Regions from separate parts of the Arthrobacter sp. LjRoot14 genome, predicted to be linked through region 1. Evidence: predicted binding sites of a transcription regulator. Region 1 holds the regulator's gene; the other holds the start of a gene.
What was found. The regulator LexA, encoded in region 1, represses DNA repair genes until DNA is damaged. The targets are predictions, from matches to a motif close to TCGAACANNTGTTCGA.
Positions count from the first base shown of each region.

Region 1 (10,153 bases):
GCTTCGGTACCGTGCTCGACTCCGGCCTCGAAAAGCACCTGAAGGCCTACGCAGATGCCCAGGACTGGACGGCCGCCGGCGACGCGCCGGCCGATCATCCGGATGGCGTCCACTGCCTTGAGTTCGCGCATCACGGTTTCGAAGGCCCCGACCCCCGGCACGAGCAGTCCGTCAGCATTCAGGACGTCCTCCGGTTTGGCGCTGAGGATGACCTCGGCGCCCGCACGCTCCAGGGCGCGCACGGCTGAGCGGACGTTCCCGGAACCGTAGTCAAGGACGGTGACAGTGGGCTTGCCCTCGGGAGAAGCAGGCTTCGCGTTCGCGGCAGGATCAAAAATGGCTCCGTCGCGAAGGACCGGCCCGGTCACAGTGCGCCCTTGGTGGAGGGGATGCCCTCCACGCGGGGGTCCGGTTCCACGGCCGCGCGCAGTGCCCGCGCAAACGCCTTGAACTGGGCCTCCACAATGTGGTGCGGGTCCCGTCCGGCAATGACATTCATGTGCAGGCAGATGCCGGCATGCAGGGTGATGGCTTCGAAGACGTGGCGGGTCAGCGAACCCGTGAAGTGTCCGCCGATCAGGTGGTATTCCTGGCCCGCAGGCTCTCCGCCGTGCACCAGGTAGGGACGCCCGGAGACGTCTACCACGGCGTGGGCCAGGGCTTCGTCAAGGGGCACGGTGGCTTCGCCGAAGCGTCGGATGCCGGCCTTGTTGCCCAAAGCAGTGCGAAGTACCTCGCCAAAGGTGATGGCGACGTCCTCCACCGTGTGGTGGACGTCAATGTGAATGTCTCCGGTGGCCTTGACCGTCATGTCGATGAGCGAGTGCTTGCACAATGCGGTCAGCATGTGGTCGTAGAACGGAACCGAAGTGCTGATGTCCGAGACGCCCGTGCCGTCGAGGTTGATTTCTACGAGCACGGACGATTCGCTCGTGGAACGCTCCATGCGTGCGGTCCGGGCCTCGGCAGCAATGGATCCGGTGGTGCTCATGTGTTGTGTCCTTTGGATGTAAGGAGAAATAACGTCGGGGTACCGGGTCGCGGGACTGATTCCCTCGGACCGGGGGTCTGACTCCAGTTTAGGCCGGGACGCTGGGCTGCCCGGTCAGGATCAGTTCCAGGGCTTCCAGGAAGGCTGTGGTTTCCGTCTCAGTGCCCGCCGTGACGCGCAAGTGCCCGGGGATCCCCACGTCCCGGATCAGAACCCCGCGGTCGAGCAGCCCCTGCCAGACCTCGTGCGGGTTCTCCAGGCCGCCAAAGAAGACGTAGTTGGAGTCGGACGCGGCAGGCTTGAGGCCCATCCGGGTCAACTCCGTAACAATCCGGTCGCGCTGCCGCTTGATGTCTTCGACGTCGGCCATCAGGGCCTCACGGTGGGTCAGGGCAGCCAGGGCGGTGGCCTGGGTGATGGCGGACAGGTGGTACGGCAGCCGCACCAGACGCAGCGCATCCGCAACCTCGGGCGCAGCGGCCATGTAGCCCAGGCGCGCCCCGGCCAGGGCAAAGGCCTTGCTCATGGTACGGGACACGATCAGCCGTTCACGGCCCGGCAGCAGAGTCAGGGCGCTGGGCGTACCGTCGTGGGCAAATTCGTGGTACGCCTCATCGACGATGACGACAGTCTGGCTGGCTTCGCCTGCGGCATACACGGCCTCCACCACATCCAGTCCCAGCCCGGTGCCGGTGGGGTTGTTGGGTGAACACAGGAAGACGATGTTCGGCTGCAGTTCCCGGACCTGCCGGGCAGCCGATTCGGCACTGAGCCCATAGTCGTCCGCACGCTGGCCGACGATGTATTCGGTGTCGGTACCGCTGGCCAGGAGGGGATACATGGAATACGTGGGCGGGAAACCAAGTGCGGTACGTCCCGGCCCGCCGAATGCCTGCAGAATCTGCTGCAGCACTTCGTTGGATCCGTTGGCGGCCCAGATGTTCTCTGCCCGCAGACCGTGGCCGAGGTACTCGGCCAGGCGCTCCCGGAGCTCGGTGAACTCACGGTCCGGATAGCGGTTCAATCCCGCGGCAGCTGCCGTCACGGCCTCGGAAATGGCCACAAGGACATCGGCCGGAACGCCATGGGTGTTTTCGTTGACGTTCAGCAGAATGGGAACGTCCAACTGCGGCGCACCATACGGGGTAAGGCCACGCAGGTTGGTCCGGAGGGGAAGTCGGTTCAGGCGCTCTAGCTGGTCAGTCACTTCAATAGTTTAAGTGAGCGTGGCCGGGGCGCCGAAACTGTGACGCTTCCGGCCCTGCCGGGGCTTGCTTCCGCCCGCTGCCCGCGCAGGGTGTCGGGCCTTAGTTTGAGGGGACAAAGATCTGCTGGCCCGGCATGACCCTGCCGCCGTCGAGGTTGTTGAGCTGAACGATATCGGCAACAACGTCCCGGGTATCGCGTTCCGGCGCGACAGATCCGGCGATCTCCCACAAGGACTGCCCCGGCTGCACCGTCACCGACACGGTGGGGGTCACAGACAGCTCGGACGCGGAATCCGCCGCCTTCGCCGGAGAGTTCAGGAAACCGGCCAGCGAGATCACCAGCACCGCCAACAGAATCAGCGGCACGCCCACCAGGACGATGCGCCCCCTGCGCGTCAGGCGGAGCGGCGGCTGCGTGGACCTTGCCTTGGCCGCCTTCACGGCCTTCTCCGCGGGACGCTCCTCCCAGTTGAAGCCCCGAATTCCCGAAGCCCCGGCTTCCTGCCCGGCGGAACCCGGAAACTCCGATGCGTGAGGGCCGCGGCCCTGGCCGGCCGAACCCTTGAAACGCGAACCATGAATAGCGCTTGTTGCTGACATGAACTGAGCCCTCCTGGACCTGACTGTGCTGCCCGGCATGTTCCTGAAGCTGCCATCCGCCCGCCCGGTCTTCGAACATAGGACCGAACGGGGTTTTGGACTAGAACACATATTCGAACTTTGCTTGTTCTGTTCTAGCACTTATTAACGAACATTGTCGAGACTCACTAGAACAAATGTTTGAAAAAGCTGTGGGGCTGGCCTACGTTTGAGCTACAGATCAACCACTTCTGCAGTTGATCAGCAGGGTCTGACATTTTCAGGCCGGAAGTTCCCGGCAGCTGCAGCCACGGAGGCCGGGTGGAACGGAAAGGCGTTGGCGAACATGGCAGCACAAGCCACCGGCGGCAGGGCTACGCAGCGGAGCCAGCAGTCACCAGCGAAGCCGAAGGGCCTCACGGTACGGCAGAAGAAGATTCTGGAAACCATCCAGCGGTCCGTCAATGACAACGGCTACCCGCCGTCAATGCGTGAAATCGGCGACACCGTGGGCCTGGCCAGCCTTTCCAGCGTCACCCACCAGCTCTCGCAGCTCGAAAAGCTGGGCTATCTCCGCCGCGATCCGAAGCGTCCGCGGGCCATGGAAGTACTCATGCCGCTGACCCTGGATGAAGGTGCTGCCAAAATCTCAGGCGTGGAGAAGCCCGCGCGGCTGCGCACCATCGGCGGATTGGCCGTCTCCGAACTGGCCACCGCAACGGATACGGCCATGGTCCCCCTGGTCGGCCGGATCGCAGCAGGCGGCCCTATCCTGGCTGACCAGGTGGTCGAGGACGTGATGCCGCTGCCGAGGCAGCTGGTCGGCCACGGCGAGCTCTTTATGTTGAAGGTGACCGGCGACTCCATGATCGACGCCGCCATCTGCGACGGCGACTGGGTTGTGGTCCGCCGGCAGAGTGACGCGGTCAACGGTGACATCGTGGCAGCCCTGCTGGATGACGAGGCGACGGTCAAAACCTTCCGCCAACGGGACGGCCATACCTGGCTCCTGCCGCAGAACACGCAGTACGAGCCCATCCTCGGCGACCACGCCAACATCATGGGCAAGGTCGTGTCCGTTCTTCGTTCGCTGTAGCCGCTGCGCAGCCCGCTTCCGGGGACCCGACTTCGGGCCCCCGAAACGGTCAGGTGGCGCCGGCAACGGCACGCGTTGTCAGCCTGCGGCCGCCGCCGACGGAGCCTTCGCCAGCCTCGACAGGGCGGCAACCGCGACCGCAGGATCGGTGGTGGGCCAGAACGGCGGCAGGGCCGCCCGCAGGAAGCCCCCGTAGCGCTCCGTGGACAACCGGGAATCAAGGACCGCAACAACACCCTTGTCGCCGGTGGAACGGATCAGCCGGCCGGCCCCCTGGGCGAGCCGGATTGCCGCGTGGGTGGCCGAAACCGACATAAAGCCGTTGCCGCCCGCCTGTGCCACCGCCCGGGAACGCGCCGTCATCAGCGGATCATCGGGACGCGGGAACGGAATCCGGTCGATCACAACCAGCCGGCACGAACCGCCGGGAACGTCGACGCCCTGCCAGAGAGACATTGTGCCGAAGAGGCAGGTGTCCGGCTCGTCCGCAAACTGCCGCACCAGGGCGGTCATGGTTGATTCGCCTTGGCACAGGATGCTGACATCCAGGCGCGGGCGCATCGCCTCAGCCGCTTCCTCCGCCGCCCGCCGCGACGAAAAGAGGCACAGTGCCCCGCCGCCGGACGCCCGGATCAGCTTCTCCAGCTCATCCAGCGCTTCGGGGGATGTTCCACGGCCGGGCTTCGGCAGATGGCTGGCGACGTAGAGAATCCCCTGCTTGGGGTAGTCGAACGGGGACCCGACGTCCACGCCGGTCCAGCTGGGTGCACCCGGGCCCACCAGCCCAAGCCCTCCCGCCGCCGGCTCGAAGGCCGATCCGATCGCGAGGGTGGCTGAGGTGAGGACCACTGTGTGGCCGGCAAAGAGCCCGTCACGCAGCTTCCCGGCCACGCTCAACGGGGCTATGTTGATCAAGGCCGGCGCTGCGTCGTCCGGCTGCGAATAGCCTTGCTGCGGGTCAAAGGTGCTGTTCCGCGAGAACCAGACCACTTCGCGGTTTTCCCGGGCGGCGATCAGTCGTTCACAGAGCTCGAGGATGACCATCAGGCGTGAGCGCGCAAGCTGGCGACCGCCGTCGGCCGTATTCGCGCTGTCCCCTTTCGAATCCGAAAGGGCCGCGCGGCAGGCTTCCCGCAGCTGGTCCACGCAGTCGAGCTGTTCGTCGTTGAGGCCGTTGGGCAGGAGGCCGCTGGGGACTCCGGCGATGGCCAGTTCCAGGTTCGCGGCAGCGTTATTGAGCGCATCCACCGTGATTCCGGTATTCTTCCGGGCGCCGGAAGCGGCGGCGTGGACCATGGCCACGGACAGCTGGCCGGAGACCGCTCCCGTTACCCGGTCCTGCAGCTCGTGCGCCTCGTCGACCACCACGACGTCGTACTCCGGCAGCACCGCCAGGCCTTCGAAGGCGCTGACGGCCAGCATGGCATGGTTGGTGACCACGACGTCGGCCTCGGCGGCGTCCTGGCGGGCCAGTTCGCTGAAGCACTCGGCAGCCATGGGACATTTCTGCGCGCCCAGGCATTCCATTGACGTGACGGACACCTGCCGCCAGGCACGGTCCGTCACGCCCGGCATCAGTTCATCCCGGTCCCCCGTGGCCGTCTTCTCCGCCCACTCGCGGAGCCTGACCACTTCTTTGCCCAGCTGCGACGCCGGACCGCCCAGGGAGGCGGCGAAGTGCGGGACGCTGGTGTCCTCGCCCAGGGAGAAGAGCTGCCCCTCGGAAGGCTCTTCCGAGGGGAATCCGCCGTCGAGCTTGTGCCGGCAGACGTAGTTTGCCCGGCCCTTGACGAGCGCGACCTTGACGGGGCGCTCCAGCGCGGGAGTAATGGTTTCCAGCAGCCGGGGAAGGTCCCTGCCCACGATTTGGGTCTGCAGGGCCAGGGTGGCGGTGGACACCAACGTGGGCTTCTCGCTGACCTGTGAATGGGCAATCAGCGGAATCAGGTACGCCAAGGACTTGCCCGTGCCGGTTCCGGCCTGGACCAGCAGGTGGTCGCCGCTGTCGATAGCGCGCGCCACCTGCCGGGCCATCTCGTGCTGGCCGCTGCGGCTCTGTCCGCCCATGCCGGACACTGCCCGGTCAAGCAGTTCGATGACGAACTCCTCGCCGGCGGAGCCGCTGGTTTCTCCGGCCCCGGGATCAGACATTGCTGATGAAGGATTCCAGTTCAGCGGCGAGCCCTTCGCGCACCATGACGAGGGCGCGGGTGCCCTCCTCCTCATGATCCAGGCGAAGGATTTCGGCGTCCGTTTCGTGGAGTTTGCTGATCAGGTCCCCGCGGTTGTAGGGAATCAGCAGCTCCATCTTGACGCTTGGCCGCGGAATCGATTCGCTGATCGCCTTCAGGAGCTCCGCGATGCCCTGCCCGGTGCGTGCGGATACCACCACGTGGCGGGGTTCGCGCTGCTTCAGGCGTTCCACGACGAAGGGGTCCGCGGCGTCGGCCTTGTTCAGCACGATGATCTCCGGGACCTTGCGTGCGTCCACTTCGCTGAACACTGCCCGGACCGCGGCGATCTGGCCCTCCGGGTCGGGGTGCGAGACGTCCACCACGTGCAGGATGAGGTCCGAATCGGCCACTTCCTCCAGGGTGGAGCGGAACGCTTCCACCAGCTGCGTGGGCAGGGAACGGACGAAGCCCACGGTGTCCGCCAGGGTGTAACCCAGGCCGTCGGCTGTTTCCGCCTTGCGGACGGTCGGATCCAGCGTCGCGAACAGTGCATTCTCGACCAGGACCCCGGCGTCAGTCAGCCGGTTAAGGAGCGAGGACTTCCCGGCGTTCGTGTAGCCTGCGATCGCTACGGACGGGACGGAATTACGACGGCGGTTGGCCCGCTTGGTTTCCCGCGCCGGCTTCATCGCGGCGATTTCGCGCCGCAGCTTGGCCATCCTGGTACGGATCCGGCGCCGGTCCAGTTCGATCTTGGTTTCACCGGGACCGCGGGAACCCATGCCGGCTCCAGCGCCGCCCACCTGGCCACCGGCCTGGCGGGACATGGATTCGCCCCAGCCGCGCAGGCGCGGGAGGAGGTACTCGAGTTGCGCCAGCTCCACCTGTGCCTTGCCTTCGCGGCTCTTGGCATGCTGGGCAAAGATATCCAGGATCAGGGCCGTGCGGTCGATCACCTTGACCTTCACGATGTCCTCGAGTCCGCGCCGCTGTGAGGGCGCCAGCTCGGCATCCACCACTACGGTGTCGGCACCGGTGGACATCACGATGTCCTTGAGCTCCTGGGCCTTGCCGGAGCCGAGGAAGGTACCGGGGTCAGGCTTGGCACGGCGCTGGACGATGCCGTCGAGGACTTCCGAGCCCGCGGTTTCGGCGAGGGCAGCGAGTTCGCGGAGTGAATTTTCCGCGTCGGCGAGGGTGCCTTCGGTCCAGAGGCCGGCCAGCACCACCCGTTCGAGGCGCAGCTGCCGGTACTCAACTTCGGTGACGTCTTCGAGTTCGGTGGAAAGGCCGGCCGTACGGCGCAGGGCCCGGCGTTCCTCGAGGTCCTGCTGGTCCCCGTCGAAGATGCTGTGTTCGCTGTCCTGGCGGGAAATCGCCTGGGCTGAACCCAGAACTCCGCGCGGATTTTCCGGGGCGGAGCCAGCGGCACGGGCCGGGACGTCCTTGGACAGAATCCGGTCGATGACGGCCTGGATTTCCTCAGGACTCATGTCCTGGGAGGCTGCATCTGATCCGGTGTTGGGCTGGTTGGTCATGTTCTCCTTTGAAGATTCGACACTTTCAGAATAATGCTGATTGTTTGTCTGCGGGGCGGTATTCGCGCTGGGCTGACGACTATGGGTCATTCGGGCTCCTGGAGTGCCGGCGGCTGCGGGGCAGCGGGCGGCGGTACGGGCGGTAACGGAGGCGGACGCCTGGAAGGCAGTCGGGGTTGCGGAGGATGCGCCTGTCCTGACGGGATGCGCGTGGTCAGATGATCAGCATTGCTGGACTCCAAGTAGTACGGGCGGGACGTCGGGCCGGAAAATCACGGCAGGACGGCGCACTGAGCGGAAGGTGAATACCTGCGTCGCTGCGGGACGGGCTTAGGCCCGTGCCGGCTACTCGAAGATCAAGAACATGGATTAAACATTAGCAGACCGGTGTCAGTGCTTCGTTCCTGTCCCCGTTTCCCATCGGCGCGCGCGGCAACTAATCTGGCGAGTTATGGAGTCTGCACATTATTTCAGCGCCCAACCTGCCGGGCCGTTCACCCGCAAGCCGCTAACCGTGGAACTTGCCGGTGAAACCCGCAGGCTGCAGACGTCCGGCGGCATCTTCAGCCCCGACGGTATCGACAAGGGAACTGCCGTGCTGCTGGCCGACGTGCCGGCCCCTTCACCCCAGGGCAACCTGCTGGACATCGGTTGCGGCTGGGGTCCGATCGCGCTGACCATGGCCCTCCGGGCACCCCATTCGCATGTCTACGCCGTGGACGTGAACGAACGCTGCGTTGCACTGACAAATGAAAATGCCGGCCTGCTGGGTCTGAACAACGTGACCGCGAGCCTGCCTGACGACGTCGATCCCGGCCTCCGCTTCGACACGATCTGGTCCAATCCCCCCATCCGGATCGGCAAGGACGAGCTGCACTCCCTGCTGCTGCTGTGGCTTCCCCGGCTGGCGCCGGGCGGATCCGCCTGGCTGGTGGTCCAGAAGAACCTTGGTTCCGACTCGCTTCAGCGCTGGCTGGGCGCCGAACTGGACAGCAGCTTTACCGTCACCCGGGAAAGCACTTCGAAGTCCTTCAGGATCCTTCGGGTCAGGAAAGCGTCCCGCTAGCGACGATCACTGCCGGACCGCTGAGTTCCACATGTTCGTGGCCTTCCGGCCCCGCAAAGAACTTAACGCCGACGACGCCGCCGGGAACCTTGACGTTCCAGGCGTCCGGAGCGTCCTGACCGGCCCAGTGGCGGATGGCCACGGCCGCCGCGCAGGCGCCGGTGCCGCAGGACTGCGTCTCCCCCACGCCGCGCTCATGGACCCGCATGGTGATTGTCCCGACGCCGTCGTGGACCAGGGGCTCGGACGGGACGACAAACTCGACGTTGGTGCCGTTGGCCGGCTTCGGATCCACATGCGGTGCTTTGAAGAGCTGCGTTGCCTCGAGCTCGCTGAGTTCTGCAAGGGCCACGACGGTATGCGGGTTGCCCATGCTGACGGACAGGGCCGGGCGCGGTACTTCCAGGCCGTCGGCTGTCACGAGCGAGTCCATGGCCCGCGCCGTCGCCTCACCCGGGAAAATAAACTCCCACGGGCCCATGTCCACTGCGTAGCCGTCGTCGGTCCGCACCACAGTCTTCGCGCCCGCGCGTGTTCCGATGGTCAGGGCATCGCCGACGTCCAGGCGGACGAGGCCCTGGGCGACCAGGAAGTGCACGAACACCCGGACGCCGTTGCCGCACATTTCCGACAGGGATCCATCGCCGTTGCGGTAGTCCATGAACCATTCGGCATCCGGGTGGACCGCCTGCAGCTCACGCCCTTCGGGTAGGAAACGCGACGGCACGGCACGGATCAGCCCGTCGCCGCCGATGCCGCGGTGGCGGTCGCACAGCTCCGCGACCTGCTCCGGAGCAATAGGCCAGGTAGCCTCGGGGTCCGCGACGAGCACGAAATCGTTGCCGGTGCCGTGGCCCTTGGAGAAGGCCAGGCCGCTCAGCCCCTGGAGTGTGCGGTCAGGGGCGGGTGCAAGGGTTTCGTCCATAGTCCAAGGTTACCGTCACGGCGGGACGGGCCGGAAAACCGTGTGGCCCGAACCTCAGCGGACACGTGCCACAGCGCACGGCATCGTCAGCGGCAGACAGCCAGTGCTTTCGCCACCAGGTCCGGGTCCTGCCAATCGAACCAGTGGATGCGCGGGTCCGCCCTGAACCAGGTCAGTTGCCTGCGGGCGAATTTCCGCGTGGCCACGATGGTGTCCTCCGTGGCCTGCCCGGCATCCCATTCGCCGTCGAGCACTTTCAGGAACTGCGAGTAGCCCAGCGCGCGGGGTGCGGTTTTGCCCTGCCTCAGTCCGGCGGCGTCCAGCCGCTGCACCTCGGCCTGGAGTCCGTTGGCGACCATGCCGTGAACGCGTTGCGCCAGCCTGTCCTTCAGCAGCTCCCGGTCCACCTCGAGCCCGATCTGGACCGCCGGCTGGTAGTACTCCCGGACGGGCATGAAGGAACTGAAAGGGCGCCCTGTCAGTTCGAAGACCTCGAGGGCACGGACAACCCTGCGGGCATCGCCCAGGCGGGCGGCGGAGGCGGGATCCACCGCTTCCAGCCTGGTGCGCAGCGGG
Region 1 is NZ_CAXURL020000001.1:1,659,639-1,669,791, reverse strand. It holds gene hisH (imidazole glycerol phosphate synthase subunit HisH) at 1-368, opposite strand, end outside; gene hisB (imidazoleglycerol-phosphate dehydratase HisB) at 365-991, opposite strand; gene ACSQ12_RS07530 (histidinol-phosphate transaminase) at 1,080-2,198, opposite strand; gene ACSQ12_RS07525 (LysM peptidoglycan-binding domain-containing protein) at 2,299-2,799, opposite strand; gene lexA (transcriptional repressor LexA) at 3,125-3,874, shown strand; gene ACSQ12_RS07515 (ATP-dependent DNA helicase) at 3,953-6,025, opposite strand; gene hflX (GTPase HflX) at 6,018-7,586, opposite strand; gene ACSQ12_RS07505 (class I SAM-dependent methyltransferase) at 8,038-8,652, shown strand; gene dapF (diaminopimelate epimerase) at 8,633-9,577, opposite strand; gene miaA (tRNA (adenosine(37)-N6)-dimethylallyltransferase MiaA) at 9,664-10,153, opposite strand, start outside.

Region 2 (10,153 bases), 2.8 Mb from region 1:
TCGGTTCCCCGCTGGCCGCCTAGGCCGGCCGCCTGCTCAGAGGCCGGCCAGTCGTGCCACCAGGGCGTACATCCCCCAGAGGCCGGCGCCCAGGAGGAGGCCCAGATAGGCCAGTACAAGCCTGGTGTCGCGCAGGTAGCAGTTCGACTTTGTCAGCCCCTTCCGGCGGGCTTTCCAGTATCCGACGAATCCGATGGCCGCGAACACCGCCAAGGCAGCCGGGCCGGCCAGCCAGCCCAGGAGGGCGATTGTGGCGAAGACGCACAGCCGCAGCGGATCGAATGGAGCGCCGGCCTGCGGATCCGGGCCGGCGTCCGGCTGGACACCGTGGGCGCCGTGCCGGGTGGCGTGGGCGCGCACCAGCTGCGACGGCAAAGGGCCGGAGGCGATGCGCTTCGCGTCGGAATCGGAACTCATCATCATCCTTAGAGCTGGCGCACCGGTAGCAGCTGCTGGCCCGTGGCAGTGCTCATCCGTTGCTTGGACAGGGACGGCCAGGCCTGGACGGCGCAGAACGGAGCGCACTGGTGATCGCCGGCGTCGCTCTTGGTTCCAACGTGCACGCAGCATTGGGTGAGCCGCTCCTCGATCATGGTCGAAATGTCCATAAACGGCTTGACCATGATCCGCGTGATGCGTTCGCCGAGAAGCCGGCGCAGCCGTTGCTGCTGGCCCGGGAGCTTTCCGGCCGCCAGGGTAGTCAGTGTGCCGATGCCGAGGTCGCACTGGGTGCAGATGTTCTTCCAGAGATCCACTGTTTTCGGGTGGGACAACGATGACTGTTCGCTCAGCAGGTCGAGCAGCGAGGACTTCATGAGGGTGCGCAGCTCGAGCGGGATGGTGCTGTCGGCGATGCGGTTGGCGATGCTGTCCGGATTGAGCTCCAGCCAGGCGAGCAGCTGATCGTGCCCGATGAGGGCCGTCAGCGACCGCCACACGCCGGAGTCGTCCTTGAGCATGTAGCCGACGGACGCGCAGTGCGGATGCGAGCACGGCAGGGCTGTCAGGTCATGCCAGGAGACCACCCCGTTGGTTTGCTCCGCCAGCCTTTCGAGCACGCCCGTGTGGGTGAGCCGGTCCAGGGGATCGATGCCGTGTCCGCGGCCGGAGCCGAACACCGGCTGCAGCGCGACTCCGCCCACGAACGGGGTTTCCAGCGCCCGCATGACGACGGCGCCCACCTCGCCGTCGTTGACGCCGAGCGTCGCCGTCATGGTCAGGGTGGTGAAGACGCCCGCCTCGGACAGACGCGAGATCGCCGCATCCTTGAAGCGGGTCAGATCGCCACCGCGGTGATGGATCGATGCCTCTTTGGAGGGCCCGTCGTACTGGAGGTAGACCTCCACCCGGTCGCGGTGCCTGGCCAGCAGCGCCAGCAGTTCGTCGTCGGTCGCGATCAGCATGCCGTTGCTGTTCACCATGATCCGGACGATCGGACGTGCAACCAGCTCCTCCAGAAGCTCGGCGAGATGGGGGTAGAGCGTGGGCTCGCCGCCGGAGAGCATCAACACGTCAAGGCGCCCGTTCTCCCGGGCAAGCCGTGCATCGATATTCGCGAGCACCTCGGTGAGCGGCGCCACCCCCTGTAATTGCGGGCCGGACGAGGTGAAGCAGGTGGGGCAGCGCAGATTGCAGTGCTCGATGATGTCCTGCAGGAGGATGCACGTGTGCTGTGTCTGCATGGCGGGAAGCCCGTAGGCGTAGGCCTCGGGTACCGGGCGGAAGTTGTCCGCCTGGTCGGGGATGTGCTGCTTGGTGGGTGCCTGCCATTTCTCCAGGTAGCGCAGGATTTCCGGCGATTCGTCGTACAGCGTGCGCACCAGGCCGTGGTCGGGGCAGCCGCGTTCGAGCCAGACGCGGTCGTCACGGATCAGCAGCACCCCGGACAGGCGCCGCACCTGGGCAAGCGGAGGGTTGGTCTCATGGCAGCGCGGGCAGAACGCCGTGACGTAGCGGTGAATCCGGTCGCCGCGCAAGGGCTGTCCGGGGCCGGGAAGCGTCCGTCCTGCGGCCAAGGGTGAAGGGCTCATGTCAGGCTCCCATCTGAGCGAGGGATCCGACGCAGAGTCCGCCGCCAAGCAACGTGAACATTCCGAGGCCAATCAGAAGCCCGGCGCCGAAACGCGATGTCCGCCGCCTGAGCGCAAGCAGTATGGCCACCAGCAAGTACACGACGATCGGTATGAACGCGGCTAGCCCGCCGAGGCCGAAGGAGCCCCATGCGTAGGGACCGACGGCCATAAGGGACCCGACGTAGACCACATAGAGCGCCACGGCGCCAAGCACGATGCCGAGCGCCATGGAGCCGCCGGCCGGTTGTTGCACCGGGCCATGGCCGCCAGGTAAGTCGTGACCATCCGCCGGCGGGTTCTGAGGCGGGGATGGGGCAGGTTTCCGGGGCGGGTTCCCGGGAATGTCAGGGGAGTCCTCGCTCATGCCACTCTTCCTTTCAGCTCCGGGCGGAGCGGTTTCCCGAACACCCGCCGGATCCGCCAGCCCAGCAGGGGGAGAACCGCCAGCAGGAACCACTGGGGGCGGCTCATTCCCAGCCAGATCACCTCATTGCCACGAACAAATTCCACCCCGAACCTGAACAACGCGTAGGCGGTCACATAACAGATGAAAAGGTCTCCGGGATGCGGGAGGCGGTCGCGAAAACGCCACATGACGGCGAGCGCGGCGGCGTGGAACACAATCTCGTAGGCAAAGGACGGATGGAGTCCGGCCCCGGCGGGCCCGCCGATCAGCGCAGCCTGCGCGGGGGTGAGCACGATGCCCCACCCGCCGCCGGTCGGAGTGCCCGGCAGTTCGGTGAGGAGGCAGCCGACCCGCCCTAGAACCATCGCCAGCGCGACAGCGGGTGCGAGCAGGTCGCCGGTGGCCTCTTTGTAGCCTGTGAGCCGTTTGCCCAGATGGACCCCGAACCATGCGCCGACCAGGCCGGCGAGGATGCTGCGGTCGCCGTTGCCCCACCAGTCCGCCAGGGAGACCTGCCGGGAGATATCCCAGGTCAGCACGCGTGATCCGATGGCCCCGAAGGCGACGGCGAAGCCTGCGATGGGCCACAACCGGGGATCAGTCAGGCCGCGACGGCGCTTTTCGTAGGCGTAAAACAGCAGGGCTGCGACGATTCCGAGCCCTGTCAAAACGCCGTGCACAAGCCCATCTCCCGCGAAGGGAAGCCCGATCATGTGCAGAGTGTAACAGCGGGTGCTCAGGCTGCTTTGACCACGGGGAGCTCGTCCCAGTGCGTGGTGTACCTGGGCGAGAGCATGGTGCGCTGCATGGACCAGTCCGGCCCGCGCCGGATTCCGGCATGGCCCAGACCCACGGATCCGCGTCCGTAGCGGCGGGTGATGTCCTCCAGCAGGGGGCCGATGCCGCGTTCTTCGTGCGGGTTGGCAAACGCCGGCAGGGGTGACTGCTGGCCCGAGGGGCGCAGGTCGGTGACCATGATGCCCGCGCGGACGTATTTGGTCCCTTCCTGGATCCGGGGGAGCAGGGCATGCGCGGCCCTGGTCAACAGCACCGGATCCGCTGTGGGCATGGGCAGCGTGACGCAGACCGACGGGCAGGACGTGTCCAGCGGGTTGTAGTGCGAGGTGCCGGCGAAGGCTGTGAGGATCTTGGCCTGCAGGCTGTGCTTGGCCAGGCGGGCGCTGGCTTGCTGGCCGTAGACGCTCATGACCTGTCGCAGGTCCGCGGCGGTGGTGATGGGCGTGGAAAACGATCGGCTGAAGATGAGCTGGTCACGTCCAATGCGCTCTGCTTCCATGGGGATGCACGCGGTGCCCTGCAGTTCCAGCACCGTGCGCATCAGCACCACCGAGAAGCGGTCGCGGATCCGGACGGGATCGGCGCGGGCAAGGTCCAGGATGGAATGGATGCCCAGGCTGTTCAGGCGTCTGGTGAGCCGGGCGGCCACGCCCCAGAGTTCGATGACGGATACCCGGCCCATCAGCGCTTCGCGGGCCGGGGCCGGCATGGAGTCCCAGTGGCACACGCCGTTGAGGCCGGGGTTGTTCTTCGCCCATTTGTTGGCCAGCTTCGCGAGAGTCTTGGTATTGGCAATTCCCACGCAGACCGGCACCCCGACGTTGCGGCGGACAGCCGTCTTGATGGTTTGTCCGAGACGCAGGAGTTCGTCCGGGGTGCCTTTGACTCCCAGGAAGGCTTCATCGATGCTGTAAACCTCCAGCCAGGCAGAGTAGCGGCCCAGAAGCTCCATCACGCGGGCGCTGATGTCCCCGTACAGCTCGTAGTTGCTGGACTTGGCCACCAGACCCCACTCCGTGGCCCGGGGTGCGATCTTGAACCAGGGTTCGCCCACCGGGATGCCCAGAGCCTTTGCTTCAGGGGACCGGGTGACCGCGCAGCCGTCGTTATTCGAGAGGACCACCAGGGGGCGGCCTTCCAGGGAGGGATCGAAGGCCCGCTCGGCCGAGGCGTAGAAGCAGTTGACGTCCACCAGGGCAATCTGCCGGGCCGTGTCCTGCGCTCGCCTCTCAGGCATGGCCCGCGACTCAGACATGGTGCAGACACCGCGTGGCCACGCCCCAGATCACCAGGTCCGACAACGCCGGGACCCTGATATCCGGATACCGGGGGTTGTCCGCCTGCAGCACCACTCCGGATGCCGTAACCCTGAGCCGCTTGATGGTCAGTTCACCGTCCAGGACCGCTATGACCACTGATCCGTCCTTGGGGTCCAGGGCACGGTTGACGATCAGCTCGTCGCCGTCGCTGATCCCGGCCCCCTCCATCGAGTCTCCGGACACCCGCACGATGTAGGTGCTGGTGATGTCCTTGATCAGGTGTTCATTGAGGTCGATCCGGCCGTCAAAGTAGTCCTGCGCCGGCGAAGGGTACCCCGCTGCGACGGGTACAGGAGAGATCAATACCGACAGCAGGGATGTGCCCGCGTCTATCACGCGGGGACCGATAACTATGCCCACAACACACCTTTATTCGAATATATGTTCGATACTTCAGTGTAGACCCAGGCTCCGACATTGGATATTCTCTGCGAAATTTTCCGGCACCGACCACTTCACGCGAGTATCAGCGCCTTTCGCGTCGGCGGGTTACCGCGTAGCCACCGTGAGCGCATCTCCCATCCCCGGTGAAGGAGTTCTCCGTTCGCACCCGAGGAAAGACCCCCGCCCGGAAATGCCGGGCGGGGGTCTTGTGCGGTTGGTTCGGCCGTCAGCGTCGGCCGGCCGCGGGATTAGCGGGCCGAAGCCGTCTGTGCCGACTGATCCATAGCGGCCCAGGCGGCGTAGCTGCCGTCGAGTTCGACGACGTCGTACCCGGCCCGGCGCAGCGCGCTGGCGGCTACGGAGTTCCGCACGCCCGACTGGCAGTAGGACACGATGGTGCCGGCGGTGGGCAGTTCATCCAGGTGCCACATGACGCGGCCGCCGCTGAGCTGGTACGAGCCCGGAACGTGCCCCGCCTTGTGCTCGGTCTTGTTGCGGACATCCAGGACCATGGCGGCGTCGAAGCCCTCGAGTTCCTCGGGCTGGATCAGCTTCGGCGTGAAGGTGGGCAGCCCGTCGATGCCGGTCAGGTAGCCCGCCACGTTGTCGATGCCCACGCGGACCAGGTGGTCCCACATGTCCTGGGCCTGTTCCTGGTCCTTGGCCAGGAGCACCAGCGGGTTCTTATCCGTCTCGGGGTTGACCACCCAGGCGCCGTAGCTGGCAACGGACTTGCCGGCCGGAACGTTGAGGGACCGGACCACGGTGCCCCGGTGGACCTCGCCGTTGGAGCGGGTGTCGATGAAGGTCAGGGTGTCTTCTGCCAGGCTCCTTGCGACGTCGGCCGCGTCCAGTTCCTGCAGCGGCGCGCGTTCGCCCATGACGGCGGGGCCTTCGCGGTTTTCGCGCTTCATGCGGCCGAAGTAGGCGTGTGCGTCCGGCTGGCCGTCGAGCAGCTCGTCGATGAATCCCTGCTCGTCGTTGGCGGCGAGGTAAGGGCCCCACCAGGCGTAGAGCCGCTCGTAGCCCACCGTGGATGACGGGATGGCGCCCAGGGCCTTGCCGCAGGCGCTGCCGGCGCCGTGTCCCGGATAGACCTGGACGAAGTCGGGCAGGGTCAGGAACTTGTCGCGCAGGCTGGCGAACAGCTGCTTGGCACCCAGGAAGCGGGTGTCCACGCCGCCGACGGCTTCGTCCAGGAGGTCGGGGCGGCCGAGGTCGCCGGAGAAGACAAAGTCGCCCGAGAGCAGGTATCCGGCCTCGCTGCTGAATGCGCCGTCCGTGATCAGGAAGGACAGGTGTTCCGGGGTGTGCCCCGGAGTGTGGAGCGCCTGCACGGTGATGTTGCCGATGGTGATCTTGCTGCCGTCGAACAGGCGCTCACCGTCGAAACCGTACTGCCAGTCGGGGCCGCCTTCGCCGGAGACGTAGATCTTTGCCCCGGTGGCGGCCGCGAGTTCACGTGTGCCTGAGAGGTAGTCGGCGTGGATGTGGGTCTCGGTAACGGCCACAATCTTCATGCCGTTGGCTGCGGCGAGGGAGCGGTAGGTGTCGATGTCACGGCGGGCGTCGACAACAACTGCCTCGCCCTTCCGCTGGCAGCCAATGAAGTAGCTGGCCTGGGCGAGGTCTTCATCGTAGATGCGCTCGAGAAGCATGGGTTCTCCTTCGTAAAAGTTGGGGGGTGGGGGAGGGGAATTCTTGTTGATCTACTCAAAAGCATAATACCCCTGGGGGTATACCGCAAATGGTGTGGCGCTGTGGTTTTGAAACCGTCAGCCGGTGCTTCGGGCGCGCCATTTCGCCAGTTTCTCCAGTGCAGATCTCCAGCGTCCGGACGGAAGTTCGTCTGGCGCCGGTGGTGCATAGCTCACCGGGTGGCCTTCCCGGTACCACTCCGTGATGCCGCCCGCGATGTTGACCGCGTCGTGGCCCTGGGCAGTGAGGAGCGCAGTGGCCTTGCTGCTGCGCTTGCCTGAACCGCACAGGACGTAGAGCGTGCTGTTTGGCAGGTCCTGCTGCCGGAAGGGCAGTTCATCGAGGGGGATGTTCAGGCTGCCCGGGATATGGGCGACGGCATATTCATCCTGGCGCCGCACGTCCACCACCACCGAGCGGGGCCAGATTGCCGCCAGATCGCCGGGCGTAATACTGCGCATCGGCTTCTGTGGATATTCGTCAGGACTGATGCTGCGCTGCTTGCGCGCGCAGTTCCGTCATATCGAGGTTCTTGACGCCCTGGATGACCTGCTCCAGTCCGGCCGCATTGAGTGCGCCTGGCTGGGAGAAGACGAGGGTCTTGTCCCGGAAGGCCATCAGTGTGGGGATGGACGTGATGCCGGCAGCGGCCGCCAAGGCCTGCTCGGCTTCCGTGTCCACCTTGGCAAAAACGACATCCGGGTGCTTCTGGGACGCTGCGTCGTAGGTGGGGGCGAACATGCGGCAGGGGCCGCACCAGCCGGCCCAGAAGTCGATGAAGACAATGTCGTTGTCCTCAAGCGTCCGGGCAAGCGATTCTTCCGTGATGTCGATGGTTGCCATGCTGGATTCCTTAGGTGTGGCTTGTGGCTTGTGGCTTGTGGGTCAGGGGAGGGGCTGTGGCTGCGGATGAGGCGGGCCGGTTAGGCGGCGGGGAGTCCAGCGCGGCTCCACGCGATCATGCCGCCGGTCATTGTGTCGGCGCTGAATCCGGCGCCGTTGAGGGCATCTGCCACGCGGGCGCTTCTGTTGCCGCTGCGGCAGACGACGATGATGTGAACGGCGGGGTCCAGCTCGGACAAGCGGGCCTGCAGCTGCCCCATGGGGATGTGCATGGCGCCGGGGATCATGCCTTCGGCGACTTCGAAGTCTTCGCGGACGTCGAGGATTTGTGCGCTGGCGCGCCGCTGTTCAGTTTCGGTGACGGTGATTTCAGCCATGGCGGGTTCCTTTCCGGGGTGTGGGGTGGATGGTTAGCGGACGGGTTCGCCGGCCTGGCGCCAGGCCCCGATGCCGCCGCGGAGCGAATATGCCTCGAAGCCCTTGCTGGCCAGCAGGCGCGCAGCGGAGGCTGAGCGGACTCCCGACTGGCACATGGCGACGACGGGACGGCCCTTTTGCAGGCCCGTTACGTCGGCCTGCAGCTTGTCCAATGGCAGGTGCCTGGCCTGGGGTGCGTGGCCGCTTCGCCATTCCTGCGCGGAGCGCACGTCGATCAGCACCGCCCGCGATGCCAGGAGCTCCTTGGCCTCGGCCACCGAGACGGTTTTGTACGGTTTGCTGAAGGCCTTCTTCAGCGAGTCGATCAGGCCCATTGGGTTCTCCTTCTTGGGGGTTTTTTGCTGGCGGGCCGACGGATGCCGGTCAGGCTGTGACGGTGCTGGCCGTGACCCAGGCGGCCACAGCGAAGATGAGGACGGCGAACGAAATGCGCACGTGCCTGTCTTTGAGTAGACGGGCCAGGCGGGCAGCGCCGAGCGATCCGAGGATGGCCGGCACCGTGAAGGCAAGGACCGTGGACCACTCGATGGTGAAGCCGGCGGCGTGTGCTCCGAAGCCTGCGGCGGAGTTGATGACAATGATGGCCAGCGAGGAAGCGACGGCCTGCTTCATGCGCAGCCCCAGGAAGAGCGTGAGGGCCGGCGTGATGAGGAATCCGCCGCCAACTCCCAACAACCCGGTCAGGAAGCCGACCAGCAGCCCGACGCCGACGGCCTTGGGGGCGCAGGAGCGGAAGGCCCGCGCTGGACCGGTGCTACAAGAGCCCTCCAGTTCTTTGGTGCGCATCAACATGCGGACGCCGGCAACCACCATGATGCCCGCGAATGCCAGCATCAGTACGTTCGGATCCAGCAGCCGACCCACGGCCGCGCCTCCCCAGGCGGCCGGGATGCCGGCCGCTCCGACCAGGAGGACAACGGGCCAGTTGATGCCTTCGCGGAACCTTGGCAGGAGTGCCGCCAGCGAGGAGAGGCCCACCACCAGCAGGGAGGTGGGGATGGCCTCCGCGGGGCTTAGGCCCACTCCGTACACCAGGGCAGGGACGGCGATGATCGAGCCGCCGCCCCCGACGACGCCGAGTACAACCCCGACGAGTAGCCCCAGGGCCAAAGCTGGAATCATGCCGCCTGCGCCCGGTCCTGATTTGCCTGCACCCCTGCCGATGGCAGCTGCAGGATGGCGGACTCACGGGTGGGTTCCTTGGCAGCCTTGTTCCATGGCATCGCCGAGAGGGCCTGGCCCATGGCGCAGGTGTTGGTTGCTGCGGAGAATGTCAGGCCCGTGCCGATGGCTCCTGCGAGCAGCCGGATTTTGGGCGAGACGAATTTTCCGCCGGCCAGGCCCAGCACTACCAGGGAGCCGGCCGCAAGGCGGACCTGGCGCTCCAGGTCCCAGCGGGCCTTGCCGCGGACAACGTTTCCGCCGGCAGCTGCGAAGCCCGGCACGCCGCCGGTCAGTACGTAGGCGGTGCCGATGCCGGCGCCGCCGAGGCGCTGCCGTGCCTGTTCGGCCCGCGCGCCGGACTGGCAGACAAGCACAACACGGCTTCCCAGCCGGGTGGCCAGTTCGTCGGTGTGCTCAGAAAGCAGTGGGAGCGGAACGTTGTACGAACCGCGGATGTGCAGGGATTCGAATTCTGCGGCCGATCGTACGTCGATCACCACGAGGTCCTTGTGTTCCTGAAACCACGTCTGCAGCGTTTCCGGATCAAGGGCGGTGACCGCGGGGGCCGGTGAAGCGGAGGCGGATGCCGAAGCGGAGGGGCGTGTCATGGATGTCCTTTCAAGACGGATCAGGCAAAAGCTGAATACCCCACCGAGTATTACAGATACCCCCAGGGGTAGTCAAAACACCCCGGGGGGTATATCCTGAAGTGCATACATCCCTTATCCGGAGGCACCATGGAACTCGATTCAACCGACCTCGCGCCGGTCATCAACCGGCTCAAGAGGGCCCAAGGGCAACTGGCCGCAGTAACCCGAATGCTTGAAGAAGGCCGCGAGTGCAAAGACGTCGTGACCCAGCTGGCCGCGGTGTCAAAGGCACTGGACCGTGCGGGATTCGCCATCATTGCCAGCGGGCTTGAGCAATGCCTTGTCCGCAAGGATGCGAGCATGGACACGAAAGAGCTGGAGAAGCTCTTCCTCTCCCTCGCCTGAGCCGCAGCCAAGCCGCAAAACCACCGACAAGAACAC
Region 2 is NZ_CAXURL020000001.1:4,423,832-4,433,984, reverse strand. It holds gene ACSQ12_RS20130 (DUF3846 domain-containing protein) at 1-23, shown strand, start outside; gene ACSQ12_RS20125 (hypothetical protein) at 37-417, opposite strand; gene ACSQ12_RS20120 (radical SAM protein) at 426-2,030, opposite strand; gene ACSQ12_RS20115 (hypothetical protein) at 2,032-2,436, opposite strand; gene ACSQ12_RS20110 (prolipoprotein diacylglyceryl transferase) at 2,433-3,191, opposite strand; gene ACSQ12_RS20105 (Y-family DNA polymerase) at 3,215-4,513, opposite strand; gene ACSQ12_RS20100 (LexA family protein) at 4,524-4,955, opposite strand; gene ACSQ12_RS20095 (MBL fold metallo-hydrolase) at 5,228-6,637, opposite strand; gene ACSQ12_RS20090 (rhodanese-like domain-containing protein) at 6,755-7,138, opposite strand; gene ACSQ12_RS20085 (thioredoxin family protein) at 7,158-7,520, opposite strand; gene ACSQ12_RS20080 (rhodanese-like domain-containing protein) at 7,601-7,897, opposite strand; gene ACSQ12_RS20075 (rhodanese-like domain-containing protein) at 7,931-8,272, opposite strand; gene ACSQ12_RS20070 (sulfite exporter TauE/SafE family protein) at 8,322-9,080, opposite strand; gene ACSQ12_RS20065 (rhodanese-like domain-containing protein) at 9,077-9,730, opposite strand; gene ACSQ12_RS20060 (metal-sensitive transcriptional regulator) at 9,860-10,117, shown strand.
Region 2: ACSQ12_RS20100 (LexA family protein) is a predicted target of LexA. The motif match lies at 4,969-4,984, and genes of this name have one in related genera.